DNA from 3 places in the Mesorhizobium sp. ORM8.1 genome. Region 3 is predicted to be linked to each of the others. Evidence: riboswitches for the same ligand, from Rfam matches in the RefSeq annotation. Region 3 holds a riboswitch; each other region holds the start of a gene.
The links. A riboswitch is a leader RNA that binds a small molecule or an ion and turns the genes downstream of it on or off. The one in region 3 is predicted to bind cobalamin.
Positions count from the first base shown of each region.

Region 1: linked by a shared signal. The riboswitch ahead of ACVDG8_RS17770 (aromatic ring-hydroxylating oxygenase subunit alpha) and the one ahead of ACVDG8_RS03225 (DUF1636 family protein) in region 3 are both predicted to bind cobalamin.
Region 2: linked by a shared signal. The riboswitch ahead of metE (5-methyltetrahydropteroyltriglutamate--homocysteine S-methyltransferase) and the one ahead of ACVDG8_RS03225 (DUF1636 family protein) in region 3 are both predicted to bind cobalamin.

Region 1 is NZ_CM132600.1:3,543,000-3,550,080, forward strand. Features, by position in the region: gene bglA (beta-galactosidase BglA) at 1-957, shown strand, start outside; gene ACVDG8_RS17750 (ABC transporter ATP-binding protein) at 990-2,102, shown strand; gene ACVDG8_RS17755 (DUF680 domain-containing protein) at 2,220-2,450, opposite strand; gene ACVDG8_RS17760 (DUF680 domain-containing protein) at 2,521-2,724, opposite strand; gene ACVDG8_RS17765 (DUF680 domain-containing protein) at 2,795-3,001, opposite strand; cobalamin riboswitch at 3,509-3,711, shown strand; gene ACVDG8_RS17770 (aromatic ring-hydroxylating oxygenase subunit alpha) at 3,821-5,068, shown strand; gene ACVDG8_RS17775 (2Fe-2S iron-sulfur cluster-binding protein) at 5,146-6,240, shown strand; gene ACVDG8_RS17780 (PqqD family peptide modification chaperone) at 6,396-6,821, shown strand; gene ACVDG8_RS17785 (serine kinase) at 6,874-7,081, shown strand, end outside.
Region 2 is NZ_CM132600.1:2,382,124-2,389,204, forward strand. Features, by position in the region: partial or broken gene metK (methionine adenosyltransferase) at 1-542, shown strand, start outside; gene ACVDG8_RS12235 (adenosine kinase) at 652-1,644, shown strand; cobalamin riboswitch at 2,028-2,227, shown strand; gene metE (5-methyltetrahydropteroyltriglutamate--homocysteine S-methyltransferase) at 2,344-4,689, shown strand; gene tdh (L-threonine 3-dehydrogenase) at 5,349-6,383, shown strand; gene ACVDG8_RS12250 (cytochrome-c peroxidase) at 6,620-7,081, opposite strand, start outside.
Region 3 is NZ_CM132600.1:636,801-643,881, forward strand. Features, by position in the region: gene ACVDG8_RS03195 (DHA2 family efflux MFS transporter permease subunit) at 1-108, opposite strand, end outside; gene ACVDG8_RS03200 (HlyD family efflux transporter periplasmic adaptor subunit) at 513-1,688, opposite strand; gene ACVDG8_RS03205 (MarR family winged helix-turn-helix transcriptional regulator) at 1,685-2,158, opposite strand; gene ACVDG8_RS03210 (FecCD family ABC transporter permease) at 2,225-3,208, opposite strand; gene ACVDG8_RS03215 (ABC transporter substrate-binding protein) at 3,241-4,188, opposite strand; gene ACVDG8_RS03220 (ABC transporter ATP-binding protein) at 4,220-5,008, opposite strand; gene ACVDG8_RS03225 (DUF1636 family protein) at 5,005-5,391, opposite strand; cobalamin riboswitch at 5,473-5,675, opposite strand; gene ACVDG8_RS03230 (AraC family transcriptional regulator) at 5,875-6,708, shown strand; gene ACVDG8_RS03235 (antibiotic biosynthesis monooxygenase family protein) at 6,757-7,071, opposite strand.

The sequences.
Region 1 (7,081 bases), 2.9 Mb from region 3:
AACGACCAGACCGCACCGGCGGTCAATCCTTACAACTACCAGGACCATATCTACGACAAGAGCCGGCCGGAAAATCTCGCCTTCCTCGAGCGTTTCCGCGCGCTGCTCGACGAATATCCGGCGCAAGCCGCCGTCGGCGAAGTCGGCGATTCGCAGCGCGGGCTGGAGGTGGTCGCCGCCTATACTGCCCAGGGCAAGCGCGTGCATATGTGCTATTCCTTCGACTTCCTGGCGCCGGAGAAGATCAGCGCCGCCAAAGTGCGCTCGGTTCTCGAAGCTTTCGGCAAGGTCGCCAGCGACGGCTGGTCGTGCTGGGCCTTCTCCAACCACGACGTTGTGCGCCCGGCCTCGCGCTGGGCCGCCGGCGAGGCCGACCCGACCGCTTATCTCAAGGTGATCTCGGCGCTGTTGATGTCGCTGCGCGGCTCGGTCTGCATCTATCAGGGCGAAGAACTCGGCCTCGCCGAGGCGGACTTGCAGTTCGAAGACCTGCAGGATCCCTATGGCATCCGCTTCTGGCCGGAGTTCAAGGGCCGCGACGGCTGCCGCACGCCGATGGTCTGGGATGCCGAGGCCCGGAATGGCGGTTTCTCGACCGCCAAGCCGTGGCTGCCGGTACCTGGCAAGCACCTGCCGCATGCGGTGAACAAACAGCAGGGCGACGCCAACTCGTTGCTCGAGCACTATCGCCGCTTCCTTGCCTTCCGCCGCCAGCATCCGGCGCTGGCCAAGGGCGACATCACCTTCATCGAAAGCGATGGCGACACCGTCGCCTTCACGCGCCGCGAGGGCAATGAGCGCATCGCTTGCGTCTTCAACCTCGGCAGCAAGGCGGCCCAGGTCGATCTCGGCCAGGGCTCGCTGCAACCCCTGCTGGGGCATGGCTTTTCGGGACAGACTGGCGATGGCCCCATCCGCCTTGGCGGCTACGGCGCCTGGTTCGGACGTATCGATTGAGTTTTAGGAACAATCACTGGGAGGACGAAATCATGGCCGATGTCAAACTGAACCAGGTGAAGAAATCATACGGCAACCTCAACATTCTCCACGGCATCGACCTCGACATCAAATCGGGCGAGTTCATCGTCTTTGTCGGGCCGTCAGGCTGCGGGAAATCGACCTTGCTCAGGTCCATCGCCGGGCTGGAGGAAATCACCTCGGGCGAGTTGAAGATCGACGGCCAGGTGGTGAACGACGTGCCGCCGTCGAAGCGCGGCATCGCCATGGTGTTCCAGTCCTATGCGCTCTATCCGCATATGACGGTCTACGACAACATGGCGTTCTCGATGAAGATCGGCAAGGAAAGCAAGGCCGAGATCGACAAGCGCGTACGGCAGGCGGCGGAAATCCTGCAGCTCACCAAATATCTCGACCGTCTGCCCAAGGCGATGTCGGGCGGCCAGCGCCAGCGCGTCGCCATCGGCCGCGCCATCGTGCGCAATCCAAAGGTGTTCCTGTTCGATGAGCCGCTGTCGAACCTCGACGCGGCACTTCGTGTCGCCACCCGCATCGAGATCGCCAAGCTGAAGGAATCGATGCCCGCCACGACCATGATCTATGTCACCCACGACCAGGTCGAGGCGATGACACTGGCCGACCGCATCGTGGTGCTGAAAGACGGCCATATCGAGCAGGTCGGGACGCCGATGGAGCTCTACAAGCGTCCAGGCAATCTGTTCGTCGCGCAGTTCATCGGCTCACCGGCCATGAACATCCTGCCCGCCAAGATCGACAAAGCCGGCAACCCGACCGTGGTCAGCCATGTCGGCGGCCGCAAGGCGACGGTGCCGATTGCCACGCCTGCCTCCGCGACGGGCGCGGCGGTGAGCTTCGGCGTGCGACCGGAGGACCTCTCGATCGCCACCGGCACGGATTATCTGTTCGAAGGCAAGGTCGATTACGTCGAGCAACTCGGCGAGGTGCAGCTTGTCTATGTCGATATCGGCCGTACCGATCTGCCGCTGGTGACCAAGCTGCCGGGCAATGTCGAGGTCAAGCGCGGCGAGACGCTCAAACTGAACGCCGACGCCGGCGACCTGCATATCTTCGACGCGGATGGCCATTCGTTCAGCCTGCAGCGCGAGCAAGCCAAGGCCGCCTGACGCTTGCGCTGCGCAGGCACGCTGGCTGGACAAACCAAGGCCGAGCTTTCCTGGCAAAGAAAAAGGCGGCGGGCCATGCCCGCCGCCTTTCTTACTCATGTTACTCTCTGAGGCCTATTAGTGACCAAAGTGGACACGGTCGGCGCCCTGAGGGGCCGACTTCTGCACGTCGCCCGACGAGTTAAGCAGCTTGTAAACCGGCGAGTCCGTGCTGATCGACGAGGTGCGCGTGGTGTCGACAGCCGGGGCCGGCTGGTTGACGCCGCCGTTGCCGTAGTTGTCGCTGCCGGCAAACGCCGCACCGGAAACGGCCAGAATGGCCGCGGTGGCAAGGATGAGCTTCTTCATTTCATTTACTCCTGAATTCTTGATCGGACCGAGACGGCGGGCGAGCCCGCCGCCGGTCCGAATTCGGCTGTTAGTGGTTGCCAAACAGATTGTGGTCAGCGCCCGTGGTGACGGGCTTCTGTGCAGCCGGCTCGGACTTGACCGAAGCCGTGTAGGACGAGTCCACCGCGTTGGCCGGCTGGTTGGCGCCGTTGGAACCGTAATTGTCGCTGCCGGCGAACGCGCTGCCGGAGACGGCCAAAAGGGCGGCGGCGGCGAGGATGATCTTTTTCATTTTAGTGCTCCTGAATTTCTTGATCCGACCGAGGCGGCGGGCAAGCCCGCCGCCTGTTCAAAGTCGGCTGTTAGTTGTTGCCGAAAAGGTTGTGGTCGGCGCCCGTCTTGACAGGCAGCTGAGTGGCCGCTTCGGCGTTGCGGACCGAGGCGGTGTAAGAAGAGTCGACCGAAACGGCCGGCGGATTGGCAGCCTTCGAACCGTAGTTGTCGCTACCAGCGAAGGCGCTGCCGGAAATTGCCAGAAGGGCGGCGGCAGTGAGAACAATCTTTTTCATTTTTGCTACTCCAGTATTTTTATTCAGTCCGTCTAGCGGCGTGTCTTGGGAATGAAATCGCGTCGTTCGGACAGCCCCGATGTGGGTGAGCCGATTGCCGGATTCCAATCACGAAGTTTTTCCACCTGGACCATGAATCCACATCTTGAAATTTTCCTAAGCATGCCTACCATCATATTTTTCTGCAATTAATCCAGATGTTTACATAGTGTTCTCATTTGGCTCACCAAGTGTATCAAGGTGCCAATGTTCACCCTTTCCTGTACGCACCGTCAACAGAAACGAACCGTTCGGTTCGATTTTAGAACCTGCTAATAGTCACTTTTCGATACTGTTAGCCACTTGGAGGCCGTTACGCATCGGCGCGAAGCCATTTTTCGAAGCGCCGATTCGCTGCCAACCGGTCCCAAAGAATGTCGCCATAGGGGCCCAGACAAGCCGGCAGGCGTGTCGCGCCGCATGGATGCGATGTCGTTTTCATACCGGCGGAACCATGGCGTGTCGTGATTAGATCGTCGCATCTCAGGTGCCGCTTCGTCGTGACGGAGCGGAGAATTGGGAAGCCGGTCGAAATCCGGCGCTGCCCCCGCAACGGTGGTGGAGTGAAAATCGCAACGGGAGACCACTGGGCCATCGGCCTGGGAAGGTGTCGCGATCGCCCGCATGGGCAGCTCCAGAGCCCGGAAACCAGCCCGAGACATTTGAACTCGACTGATCGCGGTGGGCGATCAAGAGGCGGATGGCGCTTGCCGGTTTTTGCTGGTGGCCGCCCTTCTTCTCCATCTCCACCAGTTCAGTCCTTGATGATGAGGACAGGACATGGATGCGCGTGACGACATGCTGAGGCTCCTGCAGAGCCGCAAGCCCGGCTATTCGCTGGAACAGCCTTTCTACACCGACACCGACTTCTTCAAGCTCGACATGGAGCTGATCTGGTACCGCGACTGGCTGTTCATCGGCCATGATTGCGAGTTGCCAAAGCCGGGCAGTTTCATCACCGCGCGGATCGGCGACTATCCGATCGTGCTGGTGCGTGATCAGAAGGGCAACATCAATGCCTTCCACAATTCCTGCCGCCACCGCGGCAGCCGCGTCTGCAACACCGACAAGGGCACGGCGGCGAAGCTGGTGTGCCCCTATCACCAGTGGACCTATGAACTCGACGGCCGATTGCTGTTCGCCCGCCAGATGGCGGACGGTTTCGACAAGAGCCAGTTCGGATTGAAGCCGATCGCCTGCGAAAGCGTCGCCGGCTACATTTTCATCTGCCTGGCAAAGGAACCCGCCGACTTTGCACCGATGCGCGCGATGATCGAGCCCTACCTTGCGCCGCATCGCCTTGCCGAGACCAAGGTCGCCTTCGAGAGCACGATCATCGAGAAAGGCAACTGGAAGCTGGTCTGGGAAAACAACCGCGAGTGCTATCACTGCGCCGGCAACCATCCCGAACTGTGCAAGACTTTCCCGGAAGCCCCGACCGTGACCGGTGTCAACGGCGCCGAGAGCGACCCGGAAATGGTCGCCCACTGGGCGAAATGCGAGGCGGCCGGTCTGCCGAGCAAATTCCGCATCGATCCGGCCGGCCAGTATCGCGCCACCCGCGCTCCGCTGCTGCGCGACGCCGTGAGCTACACCATGACGGGAAAACGCGCCGTCAAGAAAAACCTCTCGGCCAATGTCAGCGCCGACCGCATCGGCACGCTAATGCACTACCACTATCCGACGACCTGGAACCACATCCTGATCGATCATGCGGTGACCTTCCGCGTGCTGCCGATCAGCGCCACCGAAACGGCGGTGACGACCAAATGGCTGGTGCACAAGGACGCGGTCGAAGGCGTCGACTACGATCTTGCCGAGCTGACCCATGTGTGGACCGAAACCAACGATCAGGACCGCCGCATCGTCGAGGAGAACGCCTTCGGCATCCTGTCGCCGGCTTACGAGCCGGGCCCGTATTCGGAGCTGCATGAAGGCGGCGTGATCCAGTTCGTCGAATGGTACGCCTCTTTCATTGGGTCGCGGCTGGCCAGTGATGGTCGACCGGCGCTGCGCAGCGTTGCCTAGCGCATGTCGCCCGAAAGTGTTGAGCGGTTTTGGGATTACGACATGCGCAAAACGAAAAGGTTTGAAGGGTGAACGCCATGACCGAACTCGGCCTCTACCGTCATCTCGACGAAATGACGCCCTGGAACGACCGGCTGCAGATGCTGGAGGTGATCGGCATCACCGACGAGGCGCCCGACGTCAAAACCTTCACCTTCCGTTCCGACAACCAGACATGGTTCCGTTACCAGCCCGGCCAGTTCATCACGCTGGAATTGCCGGCCGCCGACGGGCCGGTAATGCGCACCTACACGCTGTCGTCGTCACCGTCGCGGCCGTTCTCGATCGCGGTGACGGTGAAGGCGCAAGGCGGCAGCATCGGCACGCGTTGGATGTTCGACAACCTGAAGCCCGGCACGCTCGTGAAGGCTTACGGACCGGCGGGCGATTTCTCACACCACAGCCATCCGGCCGCGAAATATCTGTTCATTTCGGCCGGATCGGGCATCACGCCGATGATGTCGATGCTGCGCTGGCTGAATGACTGCGCGCCATGGACCGATGTCGGCTTCGTCAATTGCGCGCGGCGGCCAGAAGAGATCATCTTCCGCAAGGAGCTCGAGCTGCTCGGCACCCGCATGCCCGGCCTGTCGCTCGGCTTCATGATCGAGGAACGGTCGAGCCGTGAAGGCTGGTTCGGCCATATGGGACGTATCGACGCCATCAGGCTGCCGCTGCTTGCCCCCGATTTCCGCGAGCGGGAGGTCTTCTGCTGTGGCCCCGATCCGTTCATGCGCGCGGTGCGCCAGATGCTGGAAATGTCGGGTTTCGACATGAGCCGCTACCACCAGGAGAGTTTCGCGGCGCCGGCCGTCGAGGAAATCCCGCCACCGTTCGCGTCACCGGATGGCGAAGGCGCGCCGGTCGAGGCGGTGACACCCGTCCGTTTCGCGCTGTCGGGCGTCGATGCCGAATGCGTTGCCGGCCAGACCGTGCTGCAGACGGCGCGCGCCTCGGGTGTGCGCATACCGGCGGCTTGCGAGTTCGGCCTTTGCGGCACCTGCAAGGTGAAGAAGGTGTCGGGTGATGTCGAGATGAGCCACAATGGCGGCATCCTCGACCATGAGATCGATGACGGCTTCATCCTCGCCTGCTGCTCGAAGCCGTTGTCGGCGCTGGAGATCGAGGCCTGATCCATGCGAGACCATGGATCGATCGCGAAAATGGGTCAGCAACAGTTGAATGACCCTCACCTTGCCAGTGCATGTTCGAGTGTTTACAGGCGTTGTCGAGGGATAAGCGCCAGTCACTACGTCCGGGCTGGGTTTGCGGAGCGGGGTCAGGACCAATGCATCGTTCGGATGTCTATGCGGTTGCGAGCAAGGATATTGTCTTCGAGTCCTTCGACGGCGAAGCTGTCGTGCTCGATCTCTCCAACGGCAAGTATTTCGGCTTCTCCGATTCTGGCAGCGCGATCTGGCAGGCATTGTCCTCAGGGGTCGGCACGCAGGCCCTGATCGGATCCGCTGCCGGGGCGGCGATGATCGACGCCGCGGCGCTTGAAGCCTTCGTTGCGCAACTGGTCGAGTTCGGGCTGCTGGCGCCTTCCGATGCAACGCCACAGCCGTTGCCCGACGGTTTCCCGGCAGTGCTCGCGGCGGCCAACGAGCCGCTCGATGTCAGCGTCCACGACGACCTTGCCGACCTGATCATCGTCGACCCGATCCACGAGGTCGAGGAGCCGCTCGGCTGGCCGGCGGTTAAGCAGGCCTGAGAAGGCGGCGCCGCACGAACCGCATGCAGACGAGGCTAGGCCGGGACAGACCATGCCACGCGTGACCATGGCAACCCTATCGGAATACGCCCGCTATCTCTTTGCGGCCGCGCAAGGCGCCTCTGCGCATTTCCCGGTCACGCGAACCGTCCACCTGCCCGGGATGGAAATCACCGTACATCTTGGTCAGGGTATGCTTGCGGACGCGATCGGTCCGGCTTTCGTCGAAACCAGGGGCGATCGGTCGGGCGCGCGGCAAC
Region 2 (7,081 bases), 1.7 Mb from region 3:
GGCCGGTCTTGCCCCACGACTTGGATACGACGGGGATAAGGTTCCTGGTCAATCCAACAGGCCGGTTCGTGGTCGGTGGGCCGCGCGGCGATTGTGGGCTCACCGGCCGCAAGATCATCGTCGATTCCTACGGCGGCATGGGGCGTCACGGCGGTGGTGCCTTTTCGGGCAAGGACCCGTCCAAGGTTGATCGGTCGGCCGCCTATGCGGCGCGGTACGTCGCAAAGAACGTCGTTGCCAGCGGACTCGCGGAGGTCTGCGAGGTTCAGCTTGCTTATGCGATCGGTGTGGCCGCACCGGTCTCAGTCCTCGTCAATACATTCGGAACCGCAAAGATTGATGAAAAAAAGATCGAACGCGCGGTCCTTGAGCTTTTCGATCTCCGGCCGAAAGGCATCATCAAGACGCTGGATCTCCTGCGGCCGATTTATCGCAAGACCGCGACATACGGACATTTCGGCCGCGAAGAGCCGGAGTTCACCTGGGAAAAGACGGACAGAGCTGACGACCTGTCGCGTGAGGCAGGACCGGCAGCTGCTTGATGCGTCGGTATTGGATGCTTTCGGCATAGGACGACCCATTCCACACTCGGAAGAAACACCCCGGGCCTGCATGGCAAGAAGCCGGCTCGGGTTTTTGGCGGAGACACTGATGTCGAAATATGACGTGCTTTGCATCGGCAATGCCATTGTCGACATCATCGCCCAGTGCGACGAGGCATTCCTCGAGACCAACGGCATCATCAAGGGCGCGATGAACCTCATCCACACACAACGCGCCGAACTGCTCTACAGCCGCATGGGCCCGGCGATCGAGGCCTCCGGCGGCAGCGCCGGCAACACGGCGGCCGGCGTTGCCTCCTTCGGCGGCCGCGCCGCCTTCTTCGGCAAGGTCTCCAACGATGCGCTGGGCGAGATCTATGCGCACGACATCCATGCCCAGGGCGTCGCCTTCGACACCAAACCGCTCAAGTGCGAGCCGCCGACGGCCCGCTCGATGATCTTCGTCACACCCGACGGCGAGCGCTCGATGAACACCTATCTCGGCGCCTGCGTCGAGCTCGGCCCGGAGGACGTCGAGGCCGACAAGGCGTCGGGCGCCAGGGTCACCTATTTCGAAGGTTATCTCTGGGATCCGCCGCGAGCCAAGGAAGCGATCCGGCAGACGGCGAAACTGGCGCACGCGGCAGGCCGCGAAGTGTCGATGACGCTGTCGGATTCGTTCTGCGTCGACCGCTACCGGGGCGAATTCCTCGACCTGATGCGCTCGGGGACGGTCGACATCGTCTTTGCCAACAGCCACGAGATCAAGTCGCTCTACCAGACATCGTCCTTCGACGAGGCGCTGGCGCAGATCTGCAAGGACTGCAAGATCGCCGCCGTCACGCGGTCTGAAAAAGGCTCGGTCATCGTGCGCGGCGACGAGACCGTGGTCATCCAGGCTACCGCCATCAAGGAGCTGGTCGACACGACCGGCGCCGGCGATCTCTACGCCGCCGGCTTCCTGCATGGCTACACGCAAGGTCGCGACCTCAAGACCTGCGGTGACCTTGGCTCGCTGGCGGCCGGACTGGTGATCCAGCAGATCGGCCCGAGGCCAAGACAGAATCTGCGCCGCGAGGCCGAGCAAGCCGGGTTGTTGTAGGCGGCATTTCGACAAGGTGCTGCCCACCGCACTTGCTGCAGGGCTGTTAAGACAAGCGCGTCTAAATCGAAATGTCGCGTGCCCGTCCGTGAAGGATGGCGGTTTTCTCCAAATTTCAATTTTGCAGGCTCAGGAACGTTGTCGCACCTCGGGCCGGTACTGCCGGCCGATCATGCTGGCCAGCACGCCCAGTTTTGGCGAAACTCGTTTAAGCCGGGATCGTGTGACCGGCAGATTGCCCGAGCAGCGAGGCACCACCGGCGCACGGCGCAAATGGCTCAGCTCTACCGCGACCTGCGACTTGAGAACACGCCGTAAACGACGATTTCACATAAACACATAAACATTTCTTTATGCGACATTGACAGCAGAGCGACCTGCTGCGATTGTCTGCATGTCGTGGTTCTCCGCAAGGCGTTGCCGTAGCGGAGCTAAGAGGGAAGCCGGTGCAATGCCGGCGCTGCCCCCGCAACTGTAAGCGGCGAGCCAACCCAACAATGTCACTGGGGCGAACTGCCCCGGGAAGACGGGGCAGAGGCTGTGACCCGCGAGCCAGGAGACCTGCCACGGTGAACAACGTCCATGGGCGGGGTGTCTGGTGGCCGCGGTAGCTCGGCGTTGATGCCGGCCTGCTAGCGCCTCCCTTGTCCCCGCCCCCAACCATCGGGGTATGGAATGAATGTCTCCCAACAAGTTCCCATAGCAACGCTTGGCGTGCCGCGTATCGGTCGCCGGCGAGAACTGAAATTCGCGCTTGAAAGCTACTGGTCCGGAAAATCGTCTGCTGACAACCTTCTGGCGACGGCAAAGGCGCTCCGTGCAGCCAGTTGGAGCGAGCAGCACGACCGCGGCGTGTCGAAAATCCCGTCGAACGATTTCTCACTGTATGACCATGTGCTCGACACCGCAGCAATGCTCGGCGCCGTGCCAGCTCGTTACGGCTGGACGGGCGGCGAGGTCCCGCTCGACATCTACTTCGCGATGGCGCGCGGGACGCAAGGCGATGCCGCGGGTTGCGGACACGCCAGTCACGAGCGTGCGGTTCAGGGGCAGCGCGTAACCGCGATGGAAATGACCAAATGGTTCGACACGAACTACCACTACATCGTGCCGGAGCTGGGCGAGGATCAAACATTCGCCCTCTCGTCGACGAAACCAGTCGATCACTTTCTGGAGGCAAAAGGGCTCGGCATCCATACACGCCCGGTTATCCTTGGACCGGTCACCTTCCTCAACCTGGCGAAGTCTCCCGACCACGGTTTCAATCCCATAGCGCTCCTACCGCGGCTGCTGCCCGTCTACGAGCAACTCCTGCGCAGGCTGGAGCTCTCGGGGGCCGACTGGGTGCAGATTGATGAGCCGGCGCTTGTGCTCGACCTTAACCCGAACGAACGAGCTGCCTTCGAATTCACCTACGGGCAGCTGTCGAAAGCCGCGCCCGAGTTGAAAATTATGCTGGCCACCTATTTCGGGCCGCTGGGAGACAATCTCGATACCGCGCTTTCACTGCGCCTGGCGGGCCTACATCTCGACCTCGTGCGCGCTCCCGAGCAGTTGGATACGGTTGGTCGGCTCGCACCGAAGGATCTGGTGCTCTCACTTGGCTTGATCGACGGCCGCAATGTCTGGCGCGCGAACCTGACTGCCATTCTCGACCGCATCAAGCCGATCGTTGCCGGCTGGCCGCTGGACCGCGTCGAGATTGCGCCTTCGTGCTCGATGCTTCATGTGCCGATCGACCTTCGGATGGAGACCGCGCTCGACGTGGACGTCGGTTCGTGGCTGGCATTCGCCGCCCAGAAGACCGAAGAGCTGCTCGTACTGGCCCAAGCCTTGTCCGAAGGCAGAGAGGCCGTAGCGGGCGCGCTGAAGGCTTCTGAAGAGGCGGCCGCTGCGCGCGCAATGTCGGGAAAGGTCCATGATCCGCTCGTCCACGGGCGCGTAAGCAGCATTGACGGCGCCATGAAGCAACGAAAGAGCGCATTTGCCAAGCGCTCGAGAGTCCAGGCTGACACGCTCGGGCTGCCGCCGTTCCCCACGACGACCATCGGGTCCTTCCCGCAGACGCCCGAGGTGCGCAGGGCGCGCTCCGCACATGCCAAGGGCCGACTGAGCTATATCGACTACCAGGCCTTCCTGAAGAAGGAGACGGAGGCGGCGGTCCGTTGGCAGGAGGAGATCGGGTTGGACGTGCTGGTGCACGGCGAGTTCGAACGAAACGACATGGTGCAGCATTTCGGGGAGCAGCTGTCCGGCCTCGCCTTCACCCAGCATGGCTGGGTGCAAAGTTACGGCTCCCGGCTTGTGCGCCCTCCCATCATCTTCGGCGACGTATCACGGCCCAATCCGATGACGGTTTCCTGGTGGCAATTTGCCCAGTCGCTGACGAAAAAGCCGGTGAAGGGCATGCTCACCGGCCCAGTGACGATCCTCAACTGGTCTTTTGTTCGCGACGACGTACCCCGCGCCGAGGCCTGCTGCCAGATCGCGCTCGCCATCCGCGATGAAGTGGCCGACCTGGAAAGAGCTGGCGCAAGGGTGATCCAGATCGATGAGGCCGCCTTTCGCGAAGGCTTGCCCCTGCGGAAGTCGGATTGGAAACATTATCTCGGCTGGGCTGTCGAATGCTTCCGGATCGCTTCGACGGGTGTAGAGGACGCGACCCAACTTCACACGCACATGTGCTATTCGGAGTTCAATGAGATCATCGATTCCATCGCTGAACTGGACGCGGACGTAATTTCGATCGAGACGTCGCGCTCCAAAATGGAACTGCTAGACGCCTTCACCAAGTCCAAATATCCGAACGAAATCGGCCCCGGGGTCTACGATATTCACTCACCAAGTGTCCCGGAAATCGGCGAGATTTTGCACCTTGCCCAACTTGCCCGCGAGCGACTGTCGGACAGCCAACTATGGGTCAATCCAGACTGTGGTCTCAAAACAAGGAAATGGGAGGAGGTCCGCCCTGCCCTCATCAACATGGTCGCTGCAGCACGCGCGCTGCGGGAGAATGTCCAGACGCAGGCCGCTGGGTCCCTGTGACGGCAAACATGTGACCAGCTGGCTTCGCGGATAATTTGAGGCAGAAAGGACGCCATCGAAAAGTCGCGCGCAAGTCGGTAGGCACGAGTGGGGCCCCGCCCTCGTCGTCTAGCCGAAGGCCCCGCTGGACGACTGAGCCCGCAGGGCAGGATCTGGGAAGCCGCTTCTGGTCAGAGGACGGATGATCTAGATCACGAGGTCGACAAGGCGGCTTCGTCCATGAGCTTCTGGTTCTGACACAGCCAGCGGTCAACAGACCCTTCACCGAGGGGCACACGTTTGCGGATGCCGCCTGTGCGTCCGCACTATTGAGATATCGCGGTGAGATCGACCATCGAGAGCATCGTGTCGATTGACTGCGTGGCATGTTGCTGACAATCGACAACATAGCCATGGCCCCGAGCCGAAGCTGCGACCCTTTATTCGTCCCATGAGTTGAAACTTCGCTGCATCTGGCGTGGCGCTTGCTTCGCTTCCGCTGGGGTTCGAACTGGGTTTTCACGCGCACGACTCGCGGTAGAGTGTTGCTTCGACACCAGCCGCCAACATCACGATCGGTCCAAAGATCTCAGCTGTGCTCTCCCAGCCGCCTTTCCGTTGTGCGAGCTACCGGAGGAGAGGCGAGGAGTGGAATCAAACCAAGGTGTAAGGAGCATCTGATGTCGAACATGATGAAGGCACTGGTGAAGGCCAAGGCCGAGCCGGGCATCTGGATGGAAGAAGTGCCGGTGCCGGAGATCGGCCCTAACGATGTGCTGATCAAGATCAGGAAGACCGCGATCTGCGGCACTGACGTGCACATCTACAATTGGGACCAGTGGGCGCAGAAGACCGTGCCGGTGCCGATGGTCACCGGCCATGAGTTCGTCGGCACCATTGCCGATTTCGGCGCGGCGGTCACCGAATACAAAGTCGGCCAGCGGGTGTCGGGCGAAGGCCACATCGTCTGCGGCCATTGCCGCAATTGCCGTGCGGGCAGGGGCCATCTGTGCCGCAACACGCTCGGCGTCGGCGTCAACCGTCCAGGCGCCTTCGGCGAGTATCTGGCGATCCCGCAGCACAATGTGGTGCCCATCCCCGACGATGTGCCCGATGAGGTCGCCGCGATCTTCGATCCCCTGGGCAATGCCGTCCACACCGCTTTGTCTTTCGACCTCGTCGGTGAAGATGTGCTGGTCACCGGCGCCGGGCCGATCGGCATCATGGGCGCGCTGGTAGCGCAATGCGTCGGTGCGCGAAAAGTGGTGATCACCGACATCAATCCGGTGCGGCTGGCGCTGGCCAAGAAGCTCGGCGTCCAGCATGTCGTCGATGCGTCGAAGGAAAAGCTGCGCGACGTCATGCCGGTGCTCGGCATGACCGAGGGTTTTGACGTCGGCCTCGAAATGTCGGGCGCCGCCCCCGCCTTCCGCGACATGATCGACACCATGAACAATGGCGGCAAGATCGCCATTCTCGGGATTGCGCCGACCGGCTTCGAGATCGACTGGAACAAGGTCATCTTCAAGATGCTGCATCTCAAGGGCATCTACGGCCGCGAGATGTTCGAGACCTGGTACAAGATGATCGCCCTGGTCCAAGGCCCGCTCGATGTGAGCGGACTGATCACGCACCGCATCGGCATCGACGATTTTCAACTAGGCTTCGACGCGATGCGCAGCGGCAGCTCGGGCAAGGTGGTAATGGATTGGTAGGGCGACTGTCGGCGTAACCTCACTAAGGTGCTGACGGGGCAGCATGCTGGCCTGCCGGAGATCTCCGTGCGGGAGCATGGCTGGTACAAGCAATGGCCTGCCACCCACGTGCGACGCTCAATCGTGCCGCGACTTATCACGGCCCAATCGGACGGCGGCGCCTGTGGCAATTCGCCAGATCGGTCAAGGAATGTCACTGGCCTCGACGCGATCGCCTGTTTTACCAATGCCTAGGATCAAGGTCGAGGCGTTGTGCGCGTTTCAGTTGGTAAGATGGGATATGTGATCTCCGGTGGCTTTCCGGTCACCGAATGAAGGTAGGCAACGATCCGATCGATTTCGATTTGCGCTAGCTCTTGGCCAAGCTGGGTGGTGGCCATGATGGCGACCGCCTCGCTCAGGTCCCAGACCTTGCCCGAATGAAAGTATGGCGCGGTGATTGCTACGTTGCGCAGCGATGGCACGCGGAAAACATAGGAATCCTCCGGTACATTGGTGACGACAAATCGTCCCTTGTCGTTCTCCGGCAGAATGTCGGCGCCAGGCTTCTCAACCACGCCGAATGGATAATAGCCGTCTCCACCGATATTAACACCGGAATGGCAGGACGAGCAGCCCTTTTCCATAAAAAGGGCCAGGCCCTGTTTCGCTTTGAGATCGATGGCGGTGTCATCGCCATTGAGGTAGGCGTCGAAGGG
Region 3 (7,081 bases):
GACATTGGCGATGGTGGTGTCGAGCGCCTGCATGATCGTGGCCAGCATCAGCGCGACCGTGATCAATCCGCGATGCGGCACTTCCTTGAAGGGTTCGGGCGTGCTCATGGTGCTGAACTTCCAGCAGGTAACAAAACCGTGTACACTAGAGCATGATGCCGAAAAGTGTGAAGCGGTTTTCGGACGACATCATGCTCTATCTCTTTGATTTAGAGACGGATTCAGATTTCAGGTCGAACAGACCTGAAATCATCCGGCTCTATTGGGTTTCCGGGCGGCATGCCTTCCGTTGAGAGACCTTCATCGCGGTGGGACGCGACTATCGATGCGGGGTTGCATCGACTGAAAGTCTCTGATGGAGCGGATGCCTGCCGCCCGGAAATCTAAGGACCGACAGGTCCGTGCCGAAGGTTTCAGTCTTGATCAAGCCGCAGCGCGGCTCACCCGTCTGATCCTCCACACTCCTCCGTCAGACCAATCCCCTGCTTCAACTCGTTACTTGCTTCAACTCGTTACTGGCCGGCCTCGCCGGCCGTGGCGTGACCGAAGATCGACGGCCAGCCGCGCGCCACGCCGGTGTCGACGGTGACGGTCGCGCTCATGCCGGTGCGCAGCGCCATTTTTGCATCCGGGTCGGTCAGTTCAAGGCGCACGGGAATGCGCTGCGTGACCTTGACCCAATTGCCGGTGGCGTTCTGCGCGGGCAGCAATGAAAACTCCGCGCCCGTGCCGGCGCCGATCGCCTTGACGGTCGCCTCGAAAGTTCTGCCCGGATAGGTGTCGACGACGATCTCGGCCTTCTGGCCCGGCTTCATGTTGGTAAGCTGGGTTTCCTTGAAATTGGCGTCGATCCAGGTGTCGCCGATCTCGACCAGCGCAAACAACGGCGTGCCGACCGAGACATACTGGCCGAGCTTGAAGGAGGCGGCCTGGTAGACGATGCCGTCGGCCGGCGCCTTCACCGTGGTCTGCGCAAGGTCGTAGGCCGCCTTGTCGCGCGCGGCCAAAGCCGCCATCACGCTCGGATGCTTATCGGTCTCGATGTCGGGGTTGCCGCCAAGCGCCGCCTTGGCGCTGACGATACCCTGCCCTGCGACGGCCAGCTGCTGCTTGGCCTTGTCGAGGTCGTTGCGGGCCTGATCGAGCGACGATTTGGCATTGATGCCCTTTTGCGCCAGATCGGCGGCGCGGTTATATTGCGACTGCGCGTAGTCGACCTCGCTGCTCGCCGACTTCTCCTGCGCCATCGACTGGCTGTAGGCGGCGCGCAGCTGTTCGACATTGAGGCGCGCGCCGGCAACCGCGGCGTCGGCCTGGGCCAGCGCTATGCGGTAGGGCTCGGGATCGATGATGAAGAGAAGATCACCCTGCTTGACCGTCTGGTTGTCGGCAATGCCGACCTGGACGATGCGGCCGGCCGTGTCGGAAACGACCGAAATCCTGGCCTGCTGCAGATTGGCGTTCTCGGTTTCCTGATAGCGGCCGCCGGTCACCCAAACATAAGCGCCGCCGGCAAGCAGCGCCAACGGCAAGGCGACCATCAAAAGCATGCGGCCGAGGCGGCGCTTCTTCCTAGGCGCTGCCGGCGCCGGCAGCGGCTCGGCCGCCACGGCGACGGGAGCAGCCGGCTGGGCCGGCGCTTCGAGCTTGGTTACGTTGTCGTCTTCTCTCTTGGCTGCCGCGCTCATGCCGCCGCTCCCTGCTTACCCGTTATCTCCAGGGATGCCTCGCCGTCCGTCAGGTTCTGCACGATCGTGTCCAGCACCCGGATCAGCACGCGCCGATCTTCCGGCGATACGCCGGTAAGCGATTGCTCATAGACCTCGCCGGCAAGGCTCTTGACGTCGGTGTAGGCGGCGGTTGTCTTTTCGGTCGGGAAGATCATGCGTACGCGCCGGTCGGTCGCGTCCTGACGACGCTCGATCCAGCCGCCCTCCTCCATCCGGTCGACGAGGCGCGAGACGCTGATCGGCTCGATTTCGAGCAGCTCGGCCAGCCGCGCCTGCGTGATGCCTTCCTCCTTGGCGACACGCACCATCAGACGCCATTGCGCCGACGACAGGCCAAGCCCGCGGGCGCGCGTCTCGAAACGCTTGCGCATCAGGCGTTGCACGTCGTGGATCAAAAATCCCAGTCTATCGATGCCATCTGAAACCATGAGCGATAGATATAATAAGCGTGCTTACTATTCAAGTGGGGGACGTTGCTCCAGAAGCCAAGGAAATCAAAGCCGGTTACGCATCAACGTTGTGACGACGAAGAAGGCGCCGAGCGAACTGGTGATGATGCCGATCGGCAATTCCTGCGGCGGCAGCAGCGTGCGGGCAATGAGATCGCTGGCCAGAAGGAGGATGGCGCCGAACAGCGCGCAGGCGACGATCAGGTTGCGGTGCAGCGGGCCCGAGAGCGGCCGGCTGAGATGCGGGATCATCAGGCCGACGAAGCCGATGACACCGGCGACCGCGACCAGGATGGCGGTGGCCAGGGCCGCGACGAGGAATGTGACTTTGCGCATGCGCGCGACCGGTACGCCCAGGCTTTCGGCAGCACTTTCGCCGGCCAGGAATGCATCGAAGCGGCGATGGTTCCACAGCCCGTAGACGAGGATGATGCCGGCGCCCAGCACGGCCAGGCCGATATTGTCCCAGCGCGCCAGGCCGAGCCCGCCCATGGTCCAGAACAGCACGGAATGGGCGGCGCGCTGATCGCCGGCAAAGACGAGATAGTTGGTCAAAGCGGTGAACAGGAACGATACGGCAAGGCCGGCGAGGATCATCCGCTCAGGGCCCTGCCCCCGCACCCGCGACACAAGCAGCAGCACGATCGCCGCCGCCAGTATGCCGCCGGTGAAAGCGGCGAGCGGCAGCGTCCAGATGCCGAACGTGTCGCCGAAGACGGTGATGACGGAAACCGCGCCCGCCGCGGCACCCGAAGAAAGGCCGAACAGGAACGGATCGGCGAGGTCGTTGCGGGTAACCGTCTGCAGCAGCGCGCCGACCACGCCGAGGCCGGCGCCGACCGCGATCGCCAGCAGCGTGCGCGGCAGCCTGAGGTCGACGACGATGCTGCCGACCGGGCCGGACGGGCTCTCGCCGCCCAGCCCGGCCGCGTGCGCCAGCGCGCCGATCACCTCGCGCAACGGTATCAGGGTCGAGCCATAGGCGATCGACGCAAGCGCCAGCGCGGCGAGCAACGCCGCGCCGAGCATGATCGACAGAGCAAACGATCGGTGGCGCAAGGTCAGAACGCTTCCGGGTGCATGGCCCTGGCGATCTTACCGATCGCCTCGATGTTGGCGGGGCCAGGCGTCAGCTCGGCATAGCGGAGCGCGACAAAGCGCTCGTTCTTGACCGCGCCCGTCTCCTTCATCGCCGGATGCGATTTGAGGAAATCGAGCAGCTTCTTGTAGCCGCCGCCATCCTGGTAATCGAGCAGGATCAGGAATTGCGGATTGCGCGAGGCGACCGTCTCCCAGTCGGTGTTGCCCCAGCTCGTTTCCATGTCGGCCATGATGTTCTCGCCCCCGGCGGCGGCTATCATGGCGTTGGGGATGGCGAACTTGCCGGCGGTGAAAGGCTTGTCCTCACCGGAATCGTAGAGGAAGACGCGCGTGCCCTTGCGGTCGCCGACCTTGGCGGTGATGTCTGCAAGCTCCGTCTTCCAGCCCGCGACAAGCTTTTCGGCTTCCGTCTCCTTGCCGAAAATCCTGCCGAGCTTCTCGACGTCGCCATAGAGCAGGTCCATCGAAGCGGCCGGCCGGTTCTTGTCGAGATGGACGCAGCTTTCCGTCAGCACCAGCGTCTTGATGCCATGCGGGGCGAGCGTGTCGGGCGTCACGTCGCCGCCCGGCTTCATGCCGTAATACCAGCCGGCGAAGAAGAAATCGGGCTGCACGGCAACAAGGTTCTCCACTGTCGGATATTTCGGCGCGAGTTCCGGGATCGAACCCTGCTCGGCCTTGAATTCCGGGCCGACCTTGTACCAACCGGTGATGCCGGTGAGCCCGACGATCGAGGGCTGCAAATGCAGCGCGAAGGCCATCTCGGTCATGTTGAGGTCGTGGATGACGGCGCGCTTCGGCGGCGCGTCGAAGGTGAGCGGCTCGCCGCAGCTGTCGACGGTGACCGGAAAGGCGAAGGCGGCGGACGCGACAAGCGAGAAGGCGAGCGACAAGGCGAGGCGTTTCACGGGCGTGGTGCTCCTTTTTGGATCGGCTGGTTCAGAAGGGTGAAGAGGTACGGTTGGGCAGGTCGAAGACAGTGAGCTCGCGATCCTCGGTCGGGTGCGGCAGGCGCAAGACGTCGATGCCGAACACGTCGCGGATGAGCGGCTGCGCCAAGGCCTCGCGCGGTGGCGCCAAGGCGTGCAGCCTGGCGCTGCTCATCACCGCCACGCTGGTGGCGAAGGGCGCGACCAGCGCAAGATCGTGCAGCACGGCGACGACGGTCATACTGAGCCTGGCGACAAGGTCGAGCAACTCGCCGCGGGCGCGCGGGTCGAGATGGTTGGTCGGCTCGTCGAGGAACAGGATTTTCGGCTGCTGCGCGATGGCGCGCGCAAGCTGGGCGCGCTGGCGCTCGCCGCCGGAGAGCGAGCCGATGCCACGCCCAAGCAAAGGCTGCAGCCCGGTGCGGCGCAACGCCTCGACAACGATGTCGCGATCTTCATGCCTGCGCCTCAGGCCCGCATGCGGCACGCGGCCAAGCTCGACATAGTCGATCAAAGCCAGCCTTGGATCAGGCTGGTCGGTCTGGCCGACGACGGCGATGCTCAACGCCCGTTCTGCGGTCGTGATCCGGTCCAGGCGGCGGCCGGACAGGCGCACCTCGCCGGCGCTCGGCCGCAGCGCGCCGCACAGCATGCGCAAAAGCGTGGTCTTGCCGGCGCCGTTGGGGCCGATGATGGCAAGGCGCTCGCCGACCGCCAGCGACAGGCTGACATCCTCGACCAGCACGCGACCGCTGGCCGTCGCGCTGAGATCATGGGCTTCGAGCAGCGGCGCGCTCATTTCACTTGCTGCCAAGCCCTGCCCTTGGCCGGGATGCGCGCCAGCGTCTTGCCGGCGAGCCGGGCCGGCCGCTGGCCGCAATTGCACCAGCCGTCGACGAGCGACGCATAGAGCCTGGCAAATTCGACCAGCGCGCCCGCATCGGTGCCGCTACCGACCGAGCCGAAGAGGTAGGAAGCCTTGCCTTGCGCCTGGAAGGCGGCGGTCAGCGGCCGCGTGCAGCCGGCCATGCAATCGACGGTCTCGATCGCGAAGAATGGCGCATCGTAACCGGGAAGCCTGGACTGTAGGACGGCGCACGGAGCTTCGCCGGAGCGGTGCCCGGTCACGGCATCGCGGCAAAGCGAACACACGATGATGCGATGGCTAGGGTCTTCCGACATTCCGTCACTTTCCAAAATCGCGACGGAAGAAAGCCGGACGGCCGACAGGGGCGCCCGCGTCTCCTCCCGGCACACCCCGTCCGGTCAACTCGTGTCGATGGCAGGTCTCCTGGCTCGCGGGTCGTCGCGCCATCCGCCTTCCCAGCCTTGCCGGCCAGTGGCGTTTCGGATGGAACTCGCCGCTCACAGTTGCGGGGGCAGCCACGGGGTCGACCAAAGGTCTCACCGTGTTCCCTTTTCACCTCTCGCCTTGCGGCGCGAGGACCATGACGCGCAAAGCGTAGTTTGTCCGGGGCAGAGTCGCAACGGGCACCAATCGAACATGCGAAATCAATCTTATCTGATATGTAATAACATTACAAACACATCGAGATGCCGCTTGTCAACCGCTTGCAAACTTTGCGTCTTCGCCCAGTGCGCAATTTCGATCAAACTCGCCCCCGGCGCGGTCGCTAGTTTCGGCTCGCCAAAATGCGAGGAACCATGAACCCGACCGAGAAAGCGCTGTGGTTTGTCGAAAGCCATCTGCCGGATGCGATATCGCTCGACGATGTCGCGCAAAGCAGCGGCGTGTCACGCTTCCATGTGACGCGCGCCTTCGGCGCCGCCACCGGTCGGTCGGTAATGGGCTATATGCGGGCACGCCGCCTGAGCGAAGCGGCGCGCCGGCTTGCCGGCGGGGCGCGCGACATCCTCTGCGTCGCGCTCGATGCCGGCTATGGTTCGCATGAGGCGTTCACGCGGGCCTTTCGCGAGCAGTTCGGCACCACGCCGGAGCTGGTGCGCGCGCAGGGCTCGACCCGGAATCTCGACCTCGTGGAGCCTATTTTGATGGACAGTTCCCTACTCACGACACTCGCGCCGCCGCGCTTCGAAACCAGCCGGCCTTTCCTCATCGCCGGGCTCGGCGAGCGCTACAGCTGCGAGTCCGCGGCCGGCATTCCGATGCAATGGCAACGTTTCGCCCCTTATATCGGCCACATCCCCGGACAGGTGCCCGACGCCTTCTACGGCGTCTGCACTAATGGCGACGATGCCGGCAATTTCGATTACATCGTCGGCGTCGAGGTGACGGATTTCTCCGACCTGCCCAAGGATTTCTATCGCGTCCGGGTGCCGGCGCAGAAATACGCCGTGTTTTCGCATCGCGAGCACATCTCGACCATCCGCCGCACCATCAACACGATCTGGAACAGCTGGCTGCCGGCCTCCGGCCACGAGATCGCCGACGCGCCCGAATTCGAGCGCTACGGACCGGAGTTCGACGCCCACACCGGCAATGGCGGGCTGGAGATCTGGGTGCCGGTGAAATCATAGCGTGGCATACCGGACGGGCCGCGTTTGACGGCCCGTCCGAGCGCGGCGCTATTCCACTGTCGATACGACTTCATAGAGGCCAGGATTGGCTTGCCCCAACGCCTTGTTGCGTTCCAGGAAACCCTGCCTTTGCAAATGCTCGAAGACCCTGCGCATGGCCGCCTGATCGTCGGTTTGGGCATAGTTGACGACATGACGGCCATCGAGGCTTCGATGCAGACTGGCCGATAGCCAGCCGGGAACCGCGCGGCAACTCATTGCCGCCTCCTGCAGCAGATCGATCAACGCCTGCTGGCCGCCCTCCGGTACGGTGAAGACGTTGATCTGGGTGATGACGCCGATGTTGGCGCGAATGATGGGCATTGCTTTCTCC